Regions from separate parts of the Rhizobium sp. 01N447_2 genome, predicted to be linked through region 3. Evidence: predicted binding sites of a transcription regulator. Region 3 holds the regulator's gene; each other region holds the start of a gene.
What was found. Region 3 encodes PhoB, which activates phosphate uptake and scavenging genes when phosphate is short. Its sites were predicted from a motif close to TGTCATNNANCTGTCAT; they were not measured.
Positions count from the first base shown of each region.

Region 1: a site for PhoB is predicted at 1,791-1,807, ahead of AC1ECN_RS11250 (DUF1045 domain-containing protein). Genes of this name have one in related genera too.
Region 2: a site for PhoB is predicted at 1,380-1,396, ahead of AC1ECN_RS35385 (acid phosphatase). Genes of this name have one in related genera too.
Region 4: a site for PhoB is predicted at 1,479-1,495, ahead of olsB (l-ornithine N(alpha)-acyltransferase). Genes of this name have one in related genera too.

Region 1 is NZ_JBFTQY010000014.1:33,649-36,998, forward strand. Features, by position in the region: gene puuE (allantoinase PuuE) at 1-892, opposite strand, end outside; gene AC1ECN_RS11250 (DUF1045 domain-containing protein) at 1,008-1,715, opposite strand; gene AC1ECN_RS11255 (NAD(P)/FAD-dependent oxidoreductase) at 1,830-3,008, opposite strand; gene mnmC2 (tRNA (5-methylaminomethyl-2-thiouridine)(34)-methyltransferase MnmC2) at 3,007-3,350, shown strand, end outside.
Region 2 is NZ_JBFTQY010000100.1:14,637-17,986, reverse strand. Features, by position in the region: gene AC1ECN_RS35390 (cytochrome-c peroxidase) at 38-1,327, opposite strand; gene AC1ECN_RS35385 (acid phosphatase) at 1,527-3,071, shown strand; gene AC1ECN_RS35380 (IclR family transcriptional regulator domain-containing protein) at 3,125-3,350, opposite strand, start outside.
Region 3 is NZ_JBFTQY010000019.1:66,084-69,433, forward strand. Features, by position in the region: gene pstB (phosphate ABC transporter ATP-binding protein PstB) at 1-420, shown strand, start outside; gene phoU (phosphate signaling complex protein PhoU) at 465-1,178, shown strand; gene phoB (phosphate regulon transcriptional regulator PhoB) at 1,311-1,994, shown strand; gene AC1ECN_RS16280 (GcrA family cell cycle regulator) at 2,577-3,110, opposite strand.
Region 4 is NZ_JBFTQY010000002.1:145,562-148,911, forward strand. Features, by position in the region: gene AC1ECN_RS02045 (L,D-transpeptidase family protein) at 1-521, shown strand, start outside; gene olsB (l-ornithine N(alpha)-acyltransferase) at 553-1,431, opposite strand; gene AC1ECN_RS02055 (PAS domain-containing hybrid sensor histidine kinase/response regulator) at 1,540-3,350, opposite strand, start outside.

The DNA.
Region 1 (3,350 bases), on a different contig from region 3:
AATGCTCGGCGATCTCGATGCGGCGTGGAATCCAGACATTGTCGTGCTTCAGCACATATTCGATGAAGCGTTTCAGCGCCGCTGCCCGGCCGGGACGTCCGACGAGGCGGCAATGCAGGCCGACCGACATCATCTTCGGGCTGCCGGCCTTGCCTTCCTCATAAAGCGTGTCGAAGGCGTCTTTCAGATAGGTGAAGAACTGATCGCCGGCGTTGAAGCCCTGCGGCGTTGCAAAACGCATGTCGTTGGTTTCGAGTGTATAGGGGATGATCAGGAAGGGTTTCCCGTCGACGCCCTTCACCCAGTAAGGCAGGTCGTCGGCATAGGAATCGGAGGAATAGAGGAAACCGCCCTCCTCCTGCACCAGTCGAAGCGTATTGTCGGAAGGCTTGCCCTGGTACATGCCGTAGGGCCGCTCGCCGGTGAGTTCGGTGTGCAGTCGCACGGCTTCGAGGATATGCTTGCGCTCCAGATCCTCGGGAAAATCCTTGTATTCCAGCCAGCGGTAGCCGTGGCTGGCGATCTCCCAGCCGGCCTCCTTCATCGCGGCAACGGCCTCGGGGTTGCGGGCCATCGCCAGCGTCACGCCGTAGACGGTCGCCTGCACCTTGAGATCGGTGAACATTCGCCAGAGCCGCCAGAAGCCGGCACGCGAACCATACTCGTAGATCGATTCCATGTTGAGGTTGCGCTGTCCTGGCCAGGCGGCCGCGCCGACGATCTCCGACAGCAGGTTTTCGGAAGCCGCATCGCCGTCGAGGATCGAGCTTTCGCCGCCTTCTTCGTAGTTGATGACGAACTGCACGGCGATGCGTGCCTCGTCCGGCCATTTCGGATCGGGCGTCAGACGCCCGTAACCGACGAGATTGCGCGGATAAGTCTCGGATACCATCAAATCACCTTCTGAAAAGACGGGGAACGGTAGCATCCGCAGCCGGAATGTCGAGACGGAAACTGCTCGACCAGATTTTGTCTTGGCAGCGCAAGGCCTTAGCTCATCGGCATCCTTAGGCGATCCTGCGCGCGCTGACCTTACCCATCGGATGCAGCGAATGAACGCGGAAAGGGCCGCCCGTGCCCTCCTCGATCATCAGCGCCACGTTCGAAACCGTGACAGGCTCGCTCAGGACAGGCTCGAAGATCGTCCGCAGCACCGGCTCGATGCGCGGCATATCGATCATGTTGACGGGGCCCGTCACCGGCATATGAAAGCGGAACTCCTCCATCACATAGGGATTGCCCCAGCGATGCAGATTGGCAAATTGCGTCGCCGACAGCCCGTCCGGATCGCTGCGTTCAATCTCGGCCTCGCTGAGCGGTGCGCGGAAACGATCGAATTCCTGCACCAGCGCCGAGGCAAGATACTGGATCTGCTCGCAGGGAACACTCGGCAGCAGGCTGTAGAAATTGCCGAGCCGGGCGACTTCGATACGCGGAATCTGGAAGGGAACGAAAGTCCCGGAAAAACGCATCAAATCGCGCAGGAGTTGCGATTCGGACATGTCGTGGGACAGATGAAACGGCGCCTTCAAAACGCCGTGAAAACCGTAGCGCCGGGGCACGGCGGTATGGAAGGCGATCTCGTGAATGCCGAGGCCACGAACTGCCGGAGGCTCCATCATATCGCCCGAAAACACATTTCGGCCAAGCCAATTGGCGGCCACGAGCGACAGCGGGTCGCTCGCCGGGGGCGTGAAGCAAATGGCATAGCGCATGCAATTTCCTCCATCAAGGAAATGAGCGCCGTCCAGATCCGGCGCCGTCAATGCGCAAGCAGATAGGTGATTTGCATGACAGAATAACGAAACGCAGCGGCGCCGAATTCACGTTTAACGTGAAGCCACCGCGATGTGGCTTGAAATAGCGAAGCTTTCCGGCAGCAAAAATCCGCAGTCTGTATCGCCTGCGATACATATCGTCGCCTCCGCCAGCCTGTGGGCGAGCCCGAAGCTGACCTTGAAGCCGCCGGTCAGCGCGATCAGGCGCCGGTGATCGGGATGGCGGCCGATCATTGGATCTCGGTCGATCGCCTTCGGGCGAAGCCCCGCCCAACGCTCGACAACGGGGGCATCGCGAAGCGTCGGCACGATGCCGCGCGCCGCCTCGATCAGCACGTCGAGCTGGGCGTCGGTCGAGGTGGGATCCTCAAAACGGTTCTCGCTGGTGCTGCCGATTGCCGCGTGCCCGCCCTCGTGCGCGACGACATAGAGCCCGTCGAAGAAGATCGTCGGCAGCGCCGGGTCGATATCGGCTTTCAATAGCGCTGCCTGCCCCTTGACCGGCTGGCCAAGCGGTTGTTTCAGCCCCGCCGTCAGGCCTTGCAACAACGGAAAGGATTGATGACCGGCAGCCAGGATGCAGTGACCGAAAGCGATGGTTTCACCGTTTATTTCGGCCGTGCCGCGATCGGGATCGAGATCGGCGATCCCGGCATGCTCTCCAATTCGCACATGCCCTGCTCGCCGCAGGAAAGCGACGAGCACCGCAATCAGCGAGCGCGGCGCCACGCGGGCAGCGAGCGTGTCGTGCACGAAGCCACTCTCGCCGACAGACGCCTCGATCCAGCCGTCCACATCAGGCCTGTCGAGCACATGCCAGTAGAAACGGCGGTCGCCCGCCCGCCAATGGCGTTCGGCATCCCGGGAGTGACCGAGCGCTATTTTGTTGAGATGCGGCTTCGGCAGCGGGATCACCCGCCCGGACCTGGTATAACCGGCGGAAAGCCCCGTTTCGGCTTCAAGCGCGGCGATCTCAGCTTCGAGCGAGACCAGTGCATCGAACTGGAACTGCTTCTTCTCAGACCACCGGTCCGGCATATGCGGCATCAGCGCGCCAAGCAAGCCGCCGCTTGCACCTTCGCCCAATCTGCCGGCGTCAGTAACAAGAGTACGGATGCCCCGGCGCTCGGCATGGACGGCCGCCCAGAGACCCATGATGCCGCCGCCGACGATCAGCAATTCGTAGGACGATTGACCTGAGACCGGCGCAGGACTATCGGCTTTTTCCATGACAGATGTGAACCCCGATCAGATTGGCGCGGGCGCGCCGCAGCCGCTCGAATGGCGCGACGGCGATATGCCCTATTCCACAGCCTTTGGCGATCATTTTTATTGCCAGACCGATGGGCGGCTGGAATGCGGCCATGTTTTTCTCGCCGGCAATGGCCTGCCGGAGCGCTGGAACGGGCGGCAGAAATTCCTGATCGGAGAACTCGGCTTCGGCACCGGCCTGAACTTCGCCGAAACCTGGCGGCAATGGAAACTCCACCGTGCAGACAGCCAGCACCTGCATTTCATCTCCTTCGAACTCCACCCGATGCGCAGCGAAGAAATCGGCCGGGCGCTGTCGCA
Region 2 (3,350 bases), on a different contig from region 3:
CTTCGCCGGTTTGATTGTTATTGTTGAGAAAGGTGTCCTAATGCCCGGTCGCCTCAGGCTGCAGATCGGCATCGGTCAGGGTTCCGAGGAAGGCGACGATGTCATCGATCTCGGGATCGGTGAGGGCGGGCGCGTCGCCCGGCTTCCTGCCGAAGGGCGGATCCTGGTTGAGATTATCCCAATAGGCCTGTGGCAGGTCGTCATATTTCCGAACCGTGCCATCTGAATATTTCGGATACCAACGGCCGGGATCGCTGTCGCGCGTCGCATAGAAGGAGACGACGTCGCGCAGCGAGTGGAAATAGCCGTTGTGAAAGAAGCTCTTCTTCAGCGCGACATTGCGCAGCGTCGGGGTGCGGAACAGGCCGCAATATTCGCGGCGTCCGGCAAAATCGGTGCGCTGGGGGCCGCAAAGACCGAGATCGTGATAGGTGGGGTCACTGTTGGCCGGTATCGCCATGTTGCGGGGTGCGGCAAGCCCGAGGAAGCCGAAATCGGAAAATTGCGGCGGCTCGCCGTCATTGGCGGGCTCGCTTAAGTGACAGCTCGAACAGTTGCCCTTGGCTGGGTCCTCGAACAATTGTCGTCCGTGCAGCTCCTGCGCCGTCAGCGTCGCCCTGCCGGCGAGAAAGGCGTCGTAGCGGCTGGAATAGGGATAGAAATCCGGGCCGCTCTGTTCGAAGGTGGCAAGCGCCTCGGCGGCGGCATCGAAGGCATCCTCGGGATTGTCGAACACCGTCTCGCCGAAGGCAGCCTTGATATCGCCGGCATAGGCAGCCTTCTGCAGCTTCGCCGCCACCTCGGCTGCATCCCTGTTGCCCATCTCGAAGGGTGAGAGCAGCGGGATCTTCGCCTGATCGGCGCCGTGATCGACCCGGCCGTCCCAGGTCAGGCCGCCGGTCGGGCCGTTGTCGACGCTTTCGTCGCCTTCGTCCTCGGAATCATAATAATGCTCGGTGAAGGACGGCACGGATTGCAGGTAACGCAGCGTCGGAACGGCGCGCAGTCCCGGCTGGTCCCGATGCTCGCCGCCCATTTCGACCGGCATGGCCGATGCCGGGCTGAAGGCGCGAGCCGGATCATGGCAGGAAGCGCAGGCCTGAAGCCCCGAGGCCGACAACGAGGGATCTGAGAATATCTTGCGGCCGAGCGCGCCGAGCGTTTCGGCCCGGGCGAAGGCCTCGGTGCGTGACATCGGCCCGGGATGAACACCGGCGGCAGCCGCCGCGCCGCTTTGCCGCAGGGGAAGAAGGGCAAGACCAAGCGCCACGGCACCCATGCCGACGGCCAGGCCGGACCGCACAAGCCAGATGATCATCGTCGTCATGATAAGGATTCCAATAAGTTAGTACTGGTTTCCTCCATGATCGAACCTCGCTGCAACAAATTGATGACGGCCAGTCTCCTGCGGCATCACGGCAAGCCCTGATGTCACAAAGTTGATAGACGGCGGGAATAGCGTCAGCGCGCCCCCGAGCGTTCTCCGCTCCCTCTAGCCAACGCCCCCTAGCCATGAGGTACTCCCCGTGAAAAGACTGAAACTCCTCCATTCCATCTGTCTCGCCGGATCGGCCATCGTGCCGTTTGCCATGGCGACGGCYGCCCATGCGGCGCCCGCCGGTTACGACAAGATCGACAATGTCGTCGTCATCTATGCCGAAAACCGCAGCTTCGATAATCTCTACGGCAGCTTTCCCGGCGCCGACGGGCTCTCGAACGCGACCGCCGATCGCGCCCGCCAGCTCGACCGCGACGGCCAGCCGCTGTCCGAACTGCCGCCGGCCTGGGGCGGGCTGACCGCCAAGGGTGTCTCGCCTGCCGTCACCGAGGCACAGTCGGCCCATCTTGCCAACGCCTCCTTCGCGATCGACGATCCGAAGGGTTTCGCAGAGGCGCCTTCGGTCATCACCCGCGACCTCTGGCATCGCTTCTACCAGGAGCAGATGCAGATCGACGGCGGCAAGAACGACAAGTTCGTCGCCTGGGCCGATTCCGGCAGCCTCGTCATGGGCCATTACGACGGCTCCATCCTGCCGATGTGGCAGGTTGCCAAGAAATACGTCATGGCCGACAACTTCTTCCAGGGCGCCTTCGGGGGTTCGTTCCTCAACCACTTCGCGCTGGTCTGCGCCTGCGCGCCCTATTATCCGGATGCCGACAAGAGCCCGGCCAAGCCCACCATCGCCAAGGTCGACGCGGACCGCACGTCGCTGACCGTGGCGGAAAACGCCCCGAAGTCGGCGCTGGAGGGCGCACCGAAATTCGTCTCCGACGGCGCGCTGACGCCTGATTTCTACGCCGTCAACACCATGCAGCCGCCCTACCAGCCGAGCGCCAATCCGCCGGCCAAGGACGGCGATCCGGCCTATGCCGATCCCGCCGCCGCAACGACGCTGCCGCCGCAGCATGAAATCACCATCGGCGATCTCATGTCGCTGAAGGGCGTCAGCTGGGCCTGGTATAGCGGCGCCTGGCAGGCGGCCCTGGATGGCAAGAATGCCACCCCGGTACCGAATTTCCAGTTCCATCACCAGCCGTTCAATTATTTCGCCAATTTCGCGCCCGGCACGCCTGCGCGTGCCGAACATCTGAAAGATGGCGGCCTTGCCGGCGAAGCCTTCCTTAGGGATATCGACGATGGCAAGCTGCCGGCGGTTTCTTTCTACAAGCCGCAGGGCAACCTCAACGAACATGGCGGCTACGCCGATGTTTCGAGCGGCGACCAGCATCTTGCCGATATCGTTTCCCACCTCGAGAAGAGCCCGCAATGGGCCCATATGCTCGTCATCGTCACTTATGACGAGAATGGCGGCTTCTGGGATCACGTCGCGCCGCCGAAGGCCGATCGCTGGGGTCCGGGCAACCGTATTCCGGCCTTCATCATCTCGCCCTTCGCCAAGGGCGGGATGGTCGATCACACCCAGTACGACACGACGTCGATCATCCGCTTCATCACCGCGCGCTACGATCTGCCGGTGCTGCCCGGCATCCTCGCCCGCGACAAGGCGCTTGGCAATAACGACCGGCCGCCGATGGGCGACCTCACAGCGGCGCTCGACCTGACGCATTGACCGATTACGAGCGGCCCCGGCGCTGACTGGGGCCGCTCTGTCCCAATTTGCTGTCAGCGCCGCAGCAGCGGACGCAACGCGGCCTGCGTTTCCTTCAGCAGTGGCAGATAGCGTTCCTTCATATCCGCCGCCGGGACGAGGGCGGCCGGCGCGCCGATGTTTATTGCCGCGACCGTTTCGCCGCGGTCGCTGTCGACGGGTACGGCAATGGAGCAGAGGCCGATCTCCAGCTCCTGATCGATGATGGCGTAACCCTCAGTTCGGACCCGGCGGAATTCG
Region 3 (3,350 bases):
CTTGCCAAGTCGAAGGCCGACCTCGACCAGATCGTCGAGACCAGCCTGCAGCGCGCCGGCCTCTGGAACGAGGTCAAGGACCGCGTGCACGAGTCCGGCACCGGCCTGTCGGGCGGTCAGCAGCAGCGCCTCTGCATTGCGCGTGCCGTCGCCGTCAGCCCTGAAGTGATCCTGATGGACGAGCCCTGCTCGGCGCTCGACCCGATCGCCACCGCCAAGGTCGAGGAGTTGATCCACGAGCTGCGCGAGAACTACACGATCGTCATCGTCACCCACTCCATGCAGCAGGCCGCGCGCGTCTCGCAGCGCACCGCCATGTTCCACCTCGGCAATCTCGTCGAGGAGAACGACACCGACAAGATGTTCACCAATCCCGACGATCCGCGCACCCAGGACTACATCATGGGTCGCTTCGGCTGATTTTGGCGTCACCAAGCCTTTCCGTTATTCGAGGATAAAGCCCCATGGCATCGACACATATTTATTCTGCCTATGATGATGATCTGAAGTTCCTGTCCAGGCGGATTTCCGAAATGGGCGGCCTGGCCGAGCAGATGGTCGCCGAAGCCGTGCGGGCGCTGGTCAACGGCGATACCGCGCTGGCGCAGAAGGTCATCTCCGACGATGTGATCCTCGATCACGCCGAACGCGAAATCGGCGACAAGGCGATCGTCACCATCGCCCGCCGCCAGCCGATGGCCGCGGACCTGCGCGAAATCATGGGTTCGATCCGCATCGCCGCCGATCTCGAACGCGTCGGCGACCTTGGCAAGAACACCGCCAAGCGCGTCATCGCCGTCCAAAGCACCGGCGTTCCCCGCAAGCTCGCCCGCGGCCTCGAGCATCTGTCCGAGCTGGCGCTCGTCCAGCTCAAGGAAGTGCTCGATGTCTACACCAATCGTTCCGCCGACAAGGCGAATGCGATCCGCGAACGCGACAACGAGATCGACGCGATGTACACCTCGCTGTTCCGCGAGCTCCTGACCTACATGATGGAAGATCCGCGCAACATCACCAGCTGCACGCATCTTCTCTTCTGCGCCAAGAACATCGAGCGCATCGGCGACCACGCCACCAACATCGCCGAGACGATCTTTTACATGACGACAGGCGCGCAGCCGGAAGGCGACCGTCCGAAGGACGACAGCGCCAACACCGTCGGCGCGGTCACCGAATAACCGCCCACACCCGCCGCTTGCGTGCGCGCCCATCCGGGCGCGCAAGAGGTCGCAGCCAATTCTGATTTTGCGCAGGATGCATTGCTTAAATCACCCCCGGTTTAAGGATCATGCGCGAGGAGACCGACACGCATGATCCCGAGAGTTGCAGTTGTTGAAGACGAGGAAGCCCTCAGCGTGCTTCTTCGCTACAATCTCGAAGCGGAAGGCTTCGAGGTCGATACCATCCTTCGTGGCGACGAAGCCGAAATGCGACTTCAGGAGCGCACGCCCGATCTTCTCATCCTCGATTGGATGCTGCCTGGCGTCTCCGGCATCGAGCTCTGCCGGCGCCTGCGCATGCGGCCGGAAACCGAGCGCCTGCCGATCATCATGCTGACGGCGCGCGGCGAGGAGAGCGAGCGTGTCCGCGGATTGTCGACGGGCGCCGACGATTATGTCGTCAAGCCCTTCTCGACCCCCGAGCTCGTTGCCCGCGTCAAGGCGATGCTGCGCCGCGCCCGTCCCGAGGTGCTGTCGACGGTGCTGAAATGCGGTGACATCGAGCTCGACCGCGAGACCCATCGCGTCCATCGCAAGACCCGCGAAGTCCGCCTCGGCCCCACCGAATTCCGCCTGCTGGAATTCCTGATGTCGTCGCCAGGCCGGGTCTTCTCCCGCTCACAGCTTCTCGACGGCGTCTGGGGCCACGACATCTATGTCGACGAGCGCACCGTCGACGTCCATGTCGGCCGCCTGCGCAAGGCGCTGAATTTTTCCAACATGCAGGACGTCATCCGCACCGTCCGCGGCGCCGGTTATTCGATGGAAGCCTGAGGGCTTCCGTTCTGGTTGCTGACAAAGTCGCTCGTGCTAACGTCCTAACCTACCGGGGTCGAGCCACTCGTCTCGACCCGTCCTCCGGACCCCGTAGACGGGGCGAGGGGACGTGCTCTGCGAAAGGTTGGTGGGGACAGAGAGGGTTGCGGCACAATCTCTTCTCCCCTCGGGGAGAAGGTGCCGGCAGGCGGATGAGGGGGCCACACGGCACACTCTTTCCGTGATAACCTATCCCACATGCCGAACGGCTGCGCCCTGAACACGATCGAAACGACGCCAACGCGGTCGAAACCCGCATGGTGTTGTAAGAAAGACCGGCTTCCCTGGCCCCCCTCATCCGCCCTACGGGCACCTTCTCCCCGAGGGGAGAAGAGGGAATCGAGATGTTGCGGCATGTCACTTCGCCCCTTGAGAACCGAAGGAAAGGTCGAGACCCATGGCTCGACCCTGGTTGGTGGCGGCAGCCGGATGAGGGCAAGTCGGCGTTCTCAACGAACTGAACACCCAAGCGCTCCCATCCGCGCATAAAAAAACGGGCCACTCGGCCCGTTTTCTGCATTCTAACGATGGTCAGCCCGCTCAGCTGGCCCGCGCTGCCGCCCGGCGGCGTTCGTTCACCGGCTGGTAGGCAAGCTTCTGGTGATAGCTGCAATAGGGCGAATTGTCGGGGGATTCGCAGCCGCAGAAATGGAAGTCGTCCTTCAGCGGATCGCCGACCGGCCACTTGCAGGTGCGTTCGGTCAGTTCCGTCAGGCCGAGGCGGCGGGAAATCGGCACCACCACATTGCCTCTCGGCACGTATTCCATTTCCTCGATCGTTTCGATCTCGATCTCTTCCTTCAGCATCGTCGCGCCCTGCTGGCGGGTGACGGTGCGGGTGGTGATCCGAGAGGCGAAGTTCGGCGCGCGCGGCGCCGATGTATTGCGCTTCGGCGTTCGCGCCGCGGTGTTGGTGCCGCCGGCCTTGGCGCGGCCGGGAAGGCACAGCCGGTGCACTTTACCGATGACCGCGTTTCGGCTGACACCGCCAAGTTGTGCCGCGATCTGGCTCGCGCTCAGTCCTTCGGCCCAARGCTTCTTGAGTTTCTCGACCCGCTCGTCTGTCCAGTTCATGCCCTGTCTCCACCTTTTGCGTTGGTGATGGCAGAATCCCTCACCGTTGTCCCGGGAGCTCCGAAACAAGAAACGCTTGATCAATTTTGGTGACTAGTTCCGCCGCATGCAGTCTAGTAATTGATCTTTAACCTAGTGTGAGCCTGACTCCGTGACAAGAGTCGCATGAATCCGGATGAATCGAATTCGTAGTTTTCCCCAACTTGCTGTCCCTGCGTGGCATTTCTGCAATAATGCCTG
Region 4 (3,350 bases), on a different contig from region 3:
TTTTAGTCATCGTGGTTGCCAGCTGCTTCGCTTATACGAAATTGATGGCCAGGGTCGGCTCAGGCTCGCCGCCTCCGGATGCGCCATTGGAACAACGGGCTGACCTCATTCGCGTTTATAAATCCGAACGTCGCATGGTCCTTCTCAGAGGCGATGCTCCCATCTCTACATACCGGATTTCTTTAGGCACGGCTGCCGATGCCGGGCCCAAGCAACGAGAAGGTGACGAGAAAACACCTGAAGGGCGTTATGAAATAGACTGGCGAAATCCAAAGTCTATGGCGTATCTGAGCCTRCATATTTCCTATCCAAACCCGGATGATCGGCGCAATGCTGAAGCCGGAGGCTTTCCAGCCGGGGGCGATATCATGATCCACGGGCTTCCCAATGGCTGGGGCCTATTCGGAAACGTCCATCACCTTTGGGATTGGACGGATGGGTGTGTTGCAGTAACCAACGCGGAGATGCGCGATATCTGGGCCCGCGTCCCCGCTCATACCCCGATAGAGATCATGCCCTGAAGCATTGCCGGCGCGGTGACTGGGAAAGGTTCTAGCTGGCGAAGCGGCCGGCGTCGGCGCCGTAATAATTCAGGTAACGGTCCGAGATGCTGGTGATCGGCAGCACGATCAGCACGTCGGTCGTGTTGAAGGCATGATCGACGACCGCGCTGGAGCCGACCATCGCACCGAGGCGCAGATAGCCCTTGATCAGCGGTGGCAGGGCCATCAGCGCCCGCTTGGGGTTGATGGCCTCGACGGGCATCAGGTCCATGTTGCGGGCCAGATCCGGCAGGGCGCCGACAGCCCATTCGTTCTTCGCCAGCGCATTGTGATAGAGGAAGGACAGCGCCAGCGCGTGGCTTTCGAGATAGACGCCGGGGAAAGAGGCGCAGCCGAACATGGCGCTGACGCCATGCTTCAGCGCATAGGCCCAGTTGCCCTGCCACAGGAGCTCGACGGTGCGCTTGGTGCGGTATTCCGGCAGCACGCAGGAGCGGCCGAGCTCCATGAAGCGCTTGTCCGGATGTTTGGCGATGAGGCCGTCGATTTCGAATTCGGAAGCCGAGTAAAAACCACCATTGGCGATGGCGACATCTTGACGCAACAGCCTGTAGGTGCCGACGATCTGGTCTTCCGGGTCGCCCTCGATCGAGCGGTCGAGAACGAGAAGATGATCGCAGACAGCATCATAGGCGTCGACGTCGCGCTGGCGGCGCATGGCGTCCAGAGGCAGCTGCGCCTTCATTTCGTCGACGAAGACGCGGTAGCGCACGGCCTGGGCGGCATCGATCTCGCATGCCGTGCGGGCAAGGCGGGTCTCCAGATTGCCGATGCGGCCGAGGATATCGCCGTCCTTCTGGACAGCAGCCGTCGAGGGCCGTGCGGGCTCCGCGGTGGTGTCACGATTCAGGATGTCGATGGCGGACATGACGATTCTCCCGTTGCCGGCTTATCGACGCCATAAAACACTTCTCTGCGACAGGAAAGTGACATTTTGAGTTTCCAGGCGCAAGAAGTGTGCCGGTTTCTGAGGCGCTCACCGCGCCTCTGCCCGGCGGGCGGAAAGGGCGGCAACCGCCTGAACTTCGGTCAGCAGCCGCACCGGATCGACCGGCTTTACCATGACGCGGTTGGCGCCATTCAGCAAGACCTGGCGGCGCGATTCGTCGCTCTTGTCGGCGGTCAGCACGATCACCGGCACCGAGGCAAGATCGAGCCGCCGTTCATGGCCGCGCAGGCGTCCCAGCATTTCGATGCCGTTACCACCAGGCATCGAGAGGTCGCTGATGATGATATCGGGCCGGGCATTCGCCTCGCAGAGCGCGTAGTCGAGCAGGGCCTCGAAATCTTCGACATGGCGCACCTTATGCCCGCCCTTTTCCAGGACGACGCGCACCAGCATGGCATTGATCGGGTCGTCCTCGCCGAGCAGGATGCTGAGCCCGCTGGCGGCAACCAACGTCTCCGCCACCGAAAGGCCGAAGCCCGGCTGGTTGTCGTTCAGCGCGTCGCGCTTCTCCATGCCGCGCATGCGCCCGCGCAGCACGTCGATCAGCGACTGCTCGCGCAGCGGCCGGATGAGCCAGGCGTCGAAAAGGTCGAGCGGATGGGCGCTGCGCTCTTCCGGATTGACGAGCAGCACCTTGCGCAGGCCAAGGGCGGCGATGTCGGCGCGATCGGCAAGATGGGCGGAAAATTCTGCCGACATCCGATGGTCGATGATGATATCGGTCGGCCGCCGTCCGCCCTTTGCCAGGCCGAGCAGTGTTGCCCGCGCCGTCTCGCCGTCGCCGACGAGATGGCAGAGGCCGCCGAGCGTGGTGATCGTCTCGGCAATGGCTGTGCGCGCCGCACCGGCTGGGGCGAGCAGCACGACGCTGTTGCCGGCAAGCAGCGTGTTTCGCCGGTCGGGGCGCTCACTGCCGATATCGACAGGGAAGCGGATGGTGAATTCGCTGCCTTTGCCCTTTTCGCTGGCAACCGTCAGCGCGCCGTTAAATTCGCGCATGATGCGGGCGGAGATGGCAAGGCCGAGCCCGGTCCCGCTGCTCTTGTCGGCAACGCTCCCGCCCTGCTCGAACTCGCCGAAGACGCGCGCCTGCTCCTCCGTCGTCATGCCGGGACCGCTATCGGTGACGGTGATCGAGATGTCGTCGGCGTCGAGCGATACGCGGATGAAGACACCGCCGACCTGGGTGAACTTCACGGCATTGCCGATGACGTTGAAGAGAACCTGGCGCAGCCGCGCCGGGTCGAAGCTCATATTTTCGGGCACGTCGGACGACACTGTGGCGCCGATCTCGATACCCTTTTCATGCGCCCGGTGGGCGAGCATCTCGACGACGCTTTCCAGAAGCTTGCGCAGCGATTCCGAGCGCGGGTGCAGCGCGAAGCGGCCGACCTCAATGGTGGAGAAGTCGAGCAGATCCTCGACGAGTTGTGTCAGCGCATGGCCGGACTGGCGGATGTTCGCGAGATAGTTCTGCTGTTCCTGCGTCAGCCGCGTCTCGGCGATCAGATGCGTCATGCCGAGGATGCCGGAAAGCGGCGTGCGCACCTCGTGGCTGACGGTGGCAAGCAGCCTCGATTTGGCGGCGCTGTTATATTCGGCCTTCTGCCGGGCCTCTTCGCGACCCTGCGCGATGAGCCGCTCGTCGGTCACGTCGCGGGCAACGCTCTGCAGCAGCAGGCGGCCATTTGCCGGGTCGCGGGTGACGACGTCGCGCCAGAGGAAGATGCGCTGGCCCTCCGGTGTCGAGATCTCGACATCGTAGCAGTGCGGTATCGGGCCGGGGCGGAAGGCAAGCCCGATCTCCTCGCAGGTTTTTCCTTCCGGACGCAGCCGCC